2 regions of the Streptomyces sp. NPDC086023 genome follow, and region 1 is predicted to be linked to the other one. Evidence: predicted binding sites of a transcription regulator. Region 1 holds the regulator's gene; the other holds the start of a gene.
What was found. Region 1 encodes HspR, which represses chaperone genes until heat shock. Its sites were predicted from a motif close to TTGAGNNNNNNNNNCTCAA; they were not measured.

Region 1 (3,478 bases):
CGTGGCCCTGGTGGCCCAGCTGGACCAGACCCGTACGGCGCTCGGCGAGCGCACCGCGGACCTCCAGCGGCTCCAGGCCGAGTACCAGAACTACCGCCGCCGCGTGGAGCGGGACCGGATCACGGTCAAGGAGATCGCCGTCGCGAGCCTCCTGAACGAGCTCCTCCCCACGCTCGACGACATCGGGCGCGCCCGGGAACACGGCGAACTGGTGGGCGGTTTCAAGTCGGTGGCCGAATCCCTGGAGACGGTCGTCGCCAAGATGGGCCTCCAGCAGTTCGGCAAGGAGGGCGAGCCCTTCGACCCGACGATCCACGAGGCCCTGATGCACTCGTACGCGCCGGACGTCACCGAGACGACCTGCGTGGCGATCCTGCAGCCCGGGTACCGGATCGGCGAGCGTACGATCCGCCCCGCGCGCGTCGCGGTGGCCGAGCCCCAGCCCGGGGCGCAGGCCAAGGCGGAGGAGTCGGAAGACTCCGAGCAGGACAGTGAGTAAGAAGTAGGCAGCACCCGCACGCGGGAGGAGGGACGTCGATGAGCACGAAGGACTTCGTGGAGAAGGACTACTACAAGGTTCTCGGCGTCCCCAAGGACGCCACCGAGGCCGAGATCAAGAAGGCGTACCGGAAGCTCGCGCGCGAGTTCCACCCGGATGCCAACAAGGGCAACGCGGAGGCCGAGGAGCGCTTCAAGGAGATCTCCGAGGCGAACGACGTCCTCGCCGACCCCAAGAAGCGCAAGGAGTACGACGAGGCCCGCGCGCTCTTCGGCAACGGCGGCTTCCGTCCCGGTCCCGGGGCCGGCGGCTCCTTCAACTTCGACCTGGGCGACCTCTTCGGGGGTGCCCAGGCCGGAGGCGGGGCCGGCGGTTTCGGCGGCGGACTCGGGGACGTCTTCGGCGGCCTGTTCGGCGGCCGGGGTGCGGGCGCGGGCACGCGTACGCAGCCCCGGCGCGGCCAGGACATCGAGTCCGAGGTCACCCTCAGCTTCACGGAGGCGGTGGACGGCGCGACCGTCCCGCTCCGGATGTCGTCCCAGGCGCCCTGCAAGGCCTGTTCCGGCACCGGCGACAAGAACGGCACGCCCCGGGTGTGCCCGACCTGCGTCGGCACCGGACAGGTCTCGCGCGGCGGCGGTGGCGGCTTCTCCCTCACCGACCCCTGCGTCGACTGCAAGGGGCGCGGCCTGATCGCCGAGACCCCCTGTGAGGTCTGCAAGGGCAGCGGCCGGGCGCGTTCCTCGCGCACCATGCAGGTCCGCATCCCGGCGGGCGTCTTGGACGGCCAGCGGATCCGGCTGCGCGGCAAGGGCGCGCCGGGCGAGCGCGGCGGTCCCGCCGGCGACCTGTACGTGGTGGTCCACGTGGACTCCCACCCGGTCTTCGGCCGCAAGGGCGACAACCTCACCGTCACCGTGCCGGTCTCCTACGTGGAGGCCGCGCTCGGCGGCGAGGTGAAGGTGCCGACCCTCGGCGGGCCGCCGGTCACGCTGAAGCTCCCGGCGGGCACGCCGAACGGCCGTACGATGCGGGCGCGCGGCAAGGGCGCGGTCCGAAAGGACGGCACCCGCGGGGACCTGCTGGTCACCGTCGAGGTCGCCGTACCGACGCGGCTGTCGGACAAGGCGCGCGAGGCACTGGAGTCGTACCGCGACGCCACGGCGGACGAGGACCCCAGGGAAGAACTGTTCCAGGCCGCGAAGGGAGCGTGACGCCATGAACGGCGACGGCCGACGACGCAACCCGTACGAACTCACCGACGAATCGCCGGTGTACGTGATCTCGGTGGCCGCCCAGCTCTCCGGCCTGCACCCGCAGACCCTGCGGCAGTACGACCGCCTGGGCCTGGTCTCCCCGGACCGCACGGCCGGCCGGGGCCGCCGCTACTCGGCCCGTGACATCGAGCTGCTCCGCACGGTGCAGCAGCTGTCGCAGGACGAGGGCATCAACCTCGCGGGCATCAAGCGCATCATCGAACTGGAGAACCAGGTGGCCGCGCTCCAGCAGCGCGTCGCCGAGCTCTCCTCGGCGCTGGACGGCGCCGCCGCGGCCATGCAGCAGCGCGAGGCGCAGGTGCACGCGTCGTACCGGCGCGACCTGGTCCCGTACCAGGACGTGCAGCACACGAGCGCGCTGGTGGTCTGGCGCCCCAAGCGCCCCTCCGAGTAGGCGATTTCAGGCCAAGATCGGCCCCTGCCCCTGCGGGCGGGGGCCGTTCAGCTCTCCGGCGCGTCGAGGATGCCCGACTGGGCGATGAGGTAACCGAGTTGCGCCCGGCTCCCGCTGCCGAGATGGCTGGCCAGCTTGGCAATGTGCGCCCGGCATGTGCGCACGTTCATCCCCAGCCGGCGGGCGATCGCCTCGTCCACGTGCCCCTCGACGAGGAGTTGGGCGATGGAGCGCTGGACGCCCGTGATGCCGTCCGGCATCGGGGTGTAGGTGACCTCCTCGCGCAGCGGCACGGCGCGCCGCCACAGCTGTTCGAAGACCTTGATGAGGTACTCGACGAGGCCCGGGTGGCGCAGCTCCAGGGCGACCCGGCGGTCGTCGCTCGCGGGGATGAAGGCCACCGTCCGGTCGAAGATGATCAGCCGCTCGATGAGCTCCTCCAGCGTGCGGATCTCCACCTTCCCCGAGGAGATGCGGTCCACGTAGGCGAGGGTTCCCTGGCTGTGGCGGACGGTGTGCTGGTAGAGCGTGCGGATGCTGACCCCGCGGTTGATCAGCGGCGCGTCCCGCTCCAGCGCCTGGGTCAGCGCGAGCGACGGACGGGGGCCGCCGGGCTGTACCGTCAGGACCTCCGTGTGGCACTCCGCGGTGGCGATGTTGAGCGCCGCGTTGATGCGGTCGAATCCCTCCAGGACGGTGATGGCGTGGGTGTTGGAGGGCGTCTGCGCGCTGATGGCGAGGAACGGCTCGAAAGTGTCGGTGAGTTCTACGGACAGCCGACGCCGGTCCTGGATCTCGCGTTCGATCGGGTGGAGGCGCTGCGCGAGTGCGACGGACGGGGGAACCGGCCGCAGGGAGTTCGCGTCATCCGGATCCGGATGGAGCAGCGCGAATTCCAGCAGGCAAGGAGCGCTTTCAACTTCTGCGCGGGCGATGCGTCCGGTGCTGAGCGCGGTGGCGTACAACCGCACGCCGTCGTCGCACAGGGCCGTGACCGAGTGGGGATGTGTCGGCTTTGTGGTGATGCTGGGCAAATCTCCACCCCCCAGGGTCCTGAACATGCAAGAACATGATGCATCGTCCTTGTGGCACGGACGTGCCTGAATGAGCCATCGTCTGACACGCGGGGGAGAGGATTCCATCAAGTGAGGACGAAGCCGACCATGTATAAGAGAATGCTTCGCTCGGCGCTTGCCGTTGTTTTCTCCACGGTTGTGGCCTACGGGGCTCTGGGCGGCGGTGTCGGGTCCGGGGGGACGGGTGCCGTGGTGGCCGGCGCTGCCGACGACACCGGCTGGACCACCGCGC
Region 2 (3,478 bases), on a different contig from region 1:
TGGCCCACCGCACCGCCGGCGAGCTGTGGGCGCTGCTCGGCAACGTCGACGCCGTTCACGGCCTGCACTACTTCCTCATGCACGCCGTCTTCGGCGTGTGGGACGGCGGCCTGTGGGCACTGCGCCTGCCCTCCGTGCTGGCCACGGCCGCGGCCGCGTACGGGGTGGCGGCCGTCGCGGGGACCCGCGCCGGGCCGAGGGCGGCCGCGGCGGCGGGGACCGCGTACGCGGTCTTGCCGCCGGTGCAGCAGTACGCGCAGGAGGGGCGCTCGTACGCGCTGGTCGCCGCGGCCGTGGTGTGGGCGACGTACGCGCTGCTGCGCGGCCGCTGGGTCGCGTACGCCGGCCTGCTCCTCCTCGCCTGCTGGCTGCACCAGTTCGCGCTGCTCGCCATGGCCGCACACGCCGTGGTGGCGTGGCGGAGGCGGGCCTGGCGGTGGTGCGCGCTCGCCGTCGCGGCCGGAGTGCTGCCGCTCGCCGTGGTGGCCGCGGGCCAGGCCGGGGCGCAGCTGGGGTGGCTGGGGCGGCCGGGCCGGCAGGACTGGCTCGCGTACGCGGTGGCGGCGGGCGCGGGCCTGCTCCTGGCGCGGGGCGCGGAGCGGGAACGCGCGCGCGTGGCGCTGCCGTTGCTGCTGCTGCCGCCCGGTGTGCTGCTGGCGGTCTCGCTGGTCCACCCCTGGTACGTCGACCGGTACGTCCTCTACGCCCTCGCGGGCCTTGCCCTGCTGGTGTCGCGGTGGCGGGTGGTGCTGCTGGTGGCGGTGCTCGGCCTGCCGTGGTCGCTGTGGCTCCGGACGCCGGAGAGCCGCAAGGACGACGTGGTGGCGGTGGCCGCCGCCGTCCGCGAGCTGTCCCGGCCGGGGGACGGGGTCCTCTTCCTGCCGGCCCGCCGCCGCGAGTGGCTGCTCTCCTCGCCCGAGGTGTACGGAGGCCTGCGCGACCTGGCGCTGGCCCGCTCGCCGGCGGCGTCGGGCACGCTCCAGGGCACCGAACTGCCCTCGACGGACCTGCGCGCCGCCCTGCTGGACAGCCCCCGCGTGATCGCCCTCTCGGACCCGCCGGACCAGCCGCGCGACCGCCTCCCGAGGGAAGCCGTCAAACGCCAGACCCTGATCACCCACTTCGACCTCTGCACCCACCGCCGCACCCACGGCGCCGCCATCACGCTGTACGCCCGCCCGGGCGAATGCCCCCGCCCGCCCCGGGGCCGCTGACCGGCAAGAACGGCACCGTCACGCTGTGTTCGCCGACGGCGAACGGGGGGTGGGGAACATGCGGGGGCTCACACGCATTGAGTCGGCATAGCTCAACTTCACTGCCGGAGGGAAGATCATGGCTTCGACGTCCGCAACGCTCACGCTGCCCGTTCTGCCGCTCGACGACGAGGTCGTGCTGCCCGGCATGGTCGTGCCGCTCGATCTGACGGACGGTGAGGTGCGGGCCGCGGTCGAGGCGGCGCAGGCCGCCTCCGGCAGCGGGAAACCCCGGGTGCTGCTCGTGCCGCGGGTCGACGGGACGTACGCCGCGACCGGAGTGCTCGGCACCGTCGAGCAGGTGGGCCGGCTCTCCGACGGCGACCCCGGCGCCCTGATCCGCGGCCGCGGCCGCGTCCGCATCGGCGCCGGCACCACCGGGCCCGGAGCCGCGCTCTGGGTGGAGGGCGAGACCGTCGCCGAGCACGTGCCCGATCCGCTGCCCGGCTCGGTCGCCGAGCTGGTCAAGGAGTACAAGGCCCTCGCCACCAGCTGGCTGAAGAAGCGCGGCGCCTGGCAGGTCGTCGACCGGGTGCAGCAGATCGAAGGCGTCGGCGCGCTCGCCGACAACTCCGGCTACTCGCCCTTCCTGACGGTCGCCCAGAAGGTCGAGCTGCTGGAGACCGCCGACCCGGTCGCCCGCCTCCGCCTCGCCATCACCTGGCTGCGCGAGCACCTCGCCGAGCAGGACGTGGCCGAGTCCATCGCCAAGGACGTGCAGGAGGGCGTGGAGAAGCAGCAGCGCGAGTTCCTGCTGCGCCGTCAGCTGGAGGCGGTGCGCAAGGAGCTGCGCGAGCTGAACGACGACGCCGAGGGCGAGGAGTCCGACGACTACCGCGCCCGCGTGGAGGCCGCCGACCTGCCCGAGAAGGTCCGCGAGGCCGCCCTCAAGGAGGTCGACAAGCTGGAGCGGTCCAGCGACCAGTCGCCCGAGGGCTCGTGGATCAGGACCTGGCTCGACACCGTCCTCGAACTGCCGTGGAACGAGCGGACCGAGGACGCGTACGACATCAAGGGCGCCCGCGCCGTCCTCGACGCCGAGCACGCCGGCCTGGACGACGTGAAGGAGCGCATCACCGAGTACCTCGCCGTGCGCAAGCGGCGCGGCGACCGAGGCATGGGCCTGGTCGGCGGCCGTCGCGGCGGCGCGGTGCTGGCGCTCGTCGGTCCGCCGGGGGTCGGCAAGACCTCCCTCGGCGAGTCCGTGGCGCACGCCATGGGCCGCAAGTTCGTACGGGTGGCGCTGGGCGGCGTACGCGACGAGGCCGAGGTCCGCGGCCACCGGCGCACCTACGTCGGCGCGCTCCCCGGCCGGATCGTCCGCGCGATCAAGGAGGCCGGGTCGATGAACCCGGTGGTGCTCCTGGACGAGATCGACAAGGTGGGCTCCGACTTCCGCGGGGACCCGGCCGCCGCCCTGCTGGAGGTCCTGGACCCGGCGCAGAACCACACCTTCCGGGACCACTACCTGGAGGTGGAGCTGGACCTCAGCGACGTCGTGTTCCTGGCGACGGCGAACGTGCTGGAGGCCATCCCCGAGGCCCTCGCCGACCGCATGGAGCTGGTCAGGCTCGACGGCTACACCGAGGACGAGAAGGTCGTCATCGCCCGCGACCACCTGCTCCCGCGCCAGCTGGAGCGGGCCGGGCTCGGCGCCGACGAGGTGACCCTGGGCGAGGACGCGCTGCGCAGGCTCGCCGGCGAGTACACCCGCGAGGCGGGCGTCCGCACCCTGGAGCGGTCCGTCGCCCGGCTGCTCCGCAAGGTGGCCGCGCAGCACGAACTGGGCGAGCGGGAGCTGCCGTTCCACATCGGCGCCGACGACCTGCGGGCGCTGATCGGGCGGCCGCACCACGTGCCGGAGTCCGCGCAGGACCCCGCCGAGCGGCGCACCGCGGTGCCGGGCGTGGCGACCGGGCTGGCCGTCACCGGCGCGGGCGGTGACGTGCTGTTCGTCGAGGCCTCGCTCGCCGACCCGGAGACCGGCGCGGCCGGGCTGACCCTCACCGGCCAGCTGGGCGACGTCATGAAGGAGTCGGCGCAGATCGCGCTGAGCTTCCTCCGCTCGCACGGCGCCGAGCTGGAGCTGCCGGTGGCCGACCTCAAGGACCGGGGCGTGCACATCCACTTCCCGGCGGGCGCGGTCCCCAAGGACGGGCCGAGCGCGGGCATCACGATGACCACGGCACTGGCCTCGCTGCTCTCCGGGCGGCAGGTCCGCACCG

Region 2: lon (endopeptidase La) is a predicted target of HspR. The motif match lies at 1,292-1,310, and genes of this name have one in related genera.

The regions. Positions count from the first base shown of each region.
Region 1 is NZ_JBITRX010000004.1:12,263-15,740, reverse strand. It holds gene grpE (nucleotide exchange factor GrpE) at 1-499, shown strand, start outside; gene dnaJ (molecular chaperone DnaJ) at 538-1,713, shown strand; gene ACIF6F_RS09405 (heat shock protein transcriptional repressor HspR) at 1,718-2,170, shown strand; gene ACIF6F_RS09400 (helix-turn-helix transcriptional regulator) at 2,218-3,231, opposite strand.
Region 2 is NZ_JBITRX010000005.1:378,701-382,178, forward strand. It holds gene ACIF6F_RS13310 (hypothetical protein) at 1-1,214, shown strand, start outside; gene lon (endopeptidase La) at 1,333-3,478, shown strand, end outside.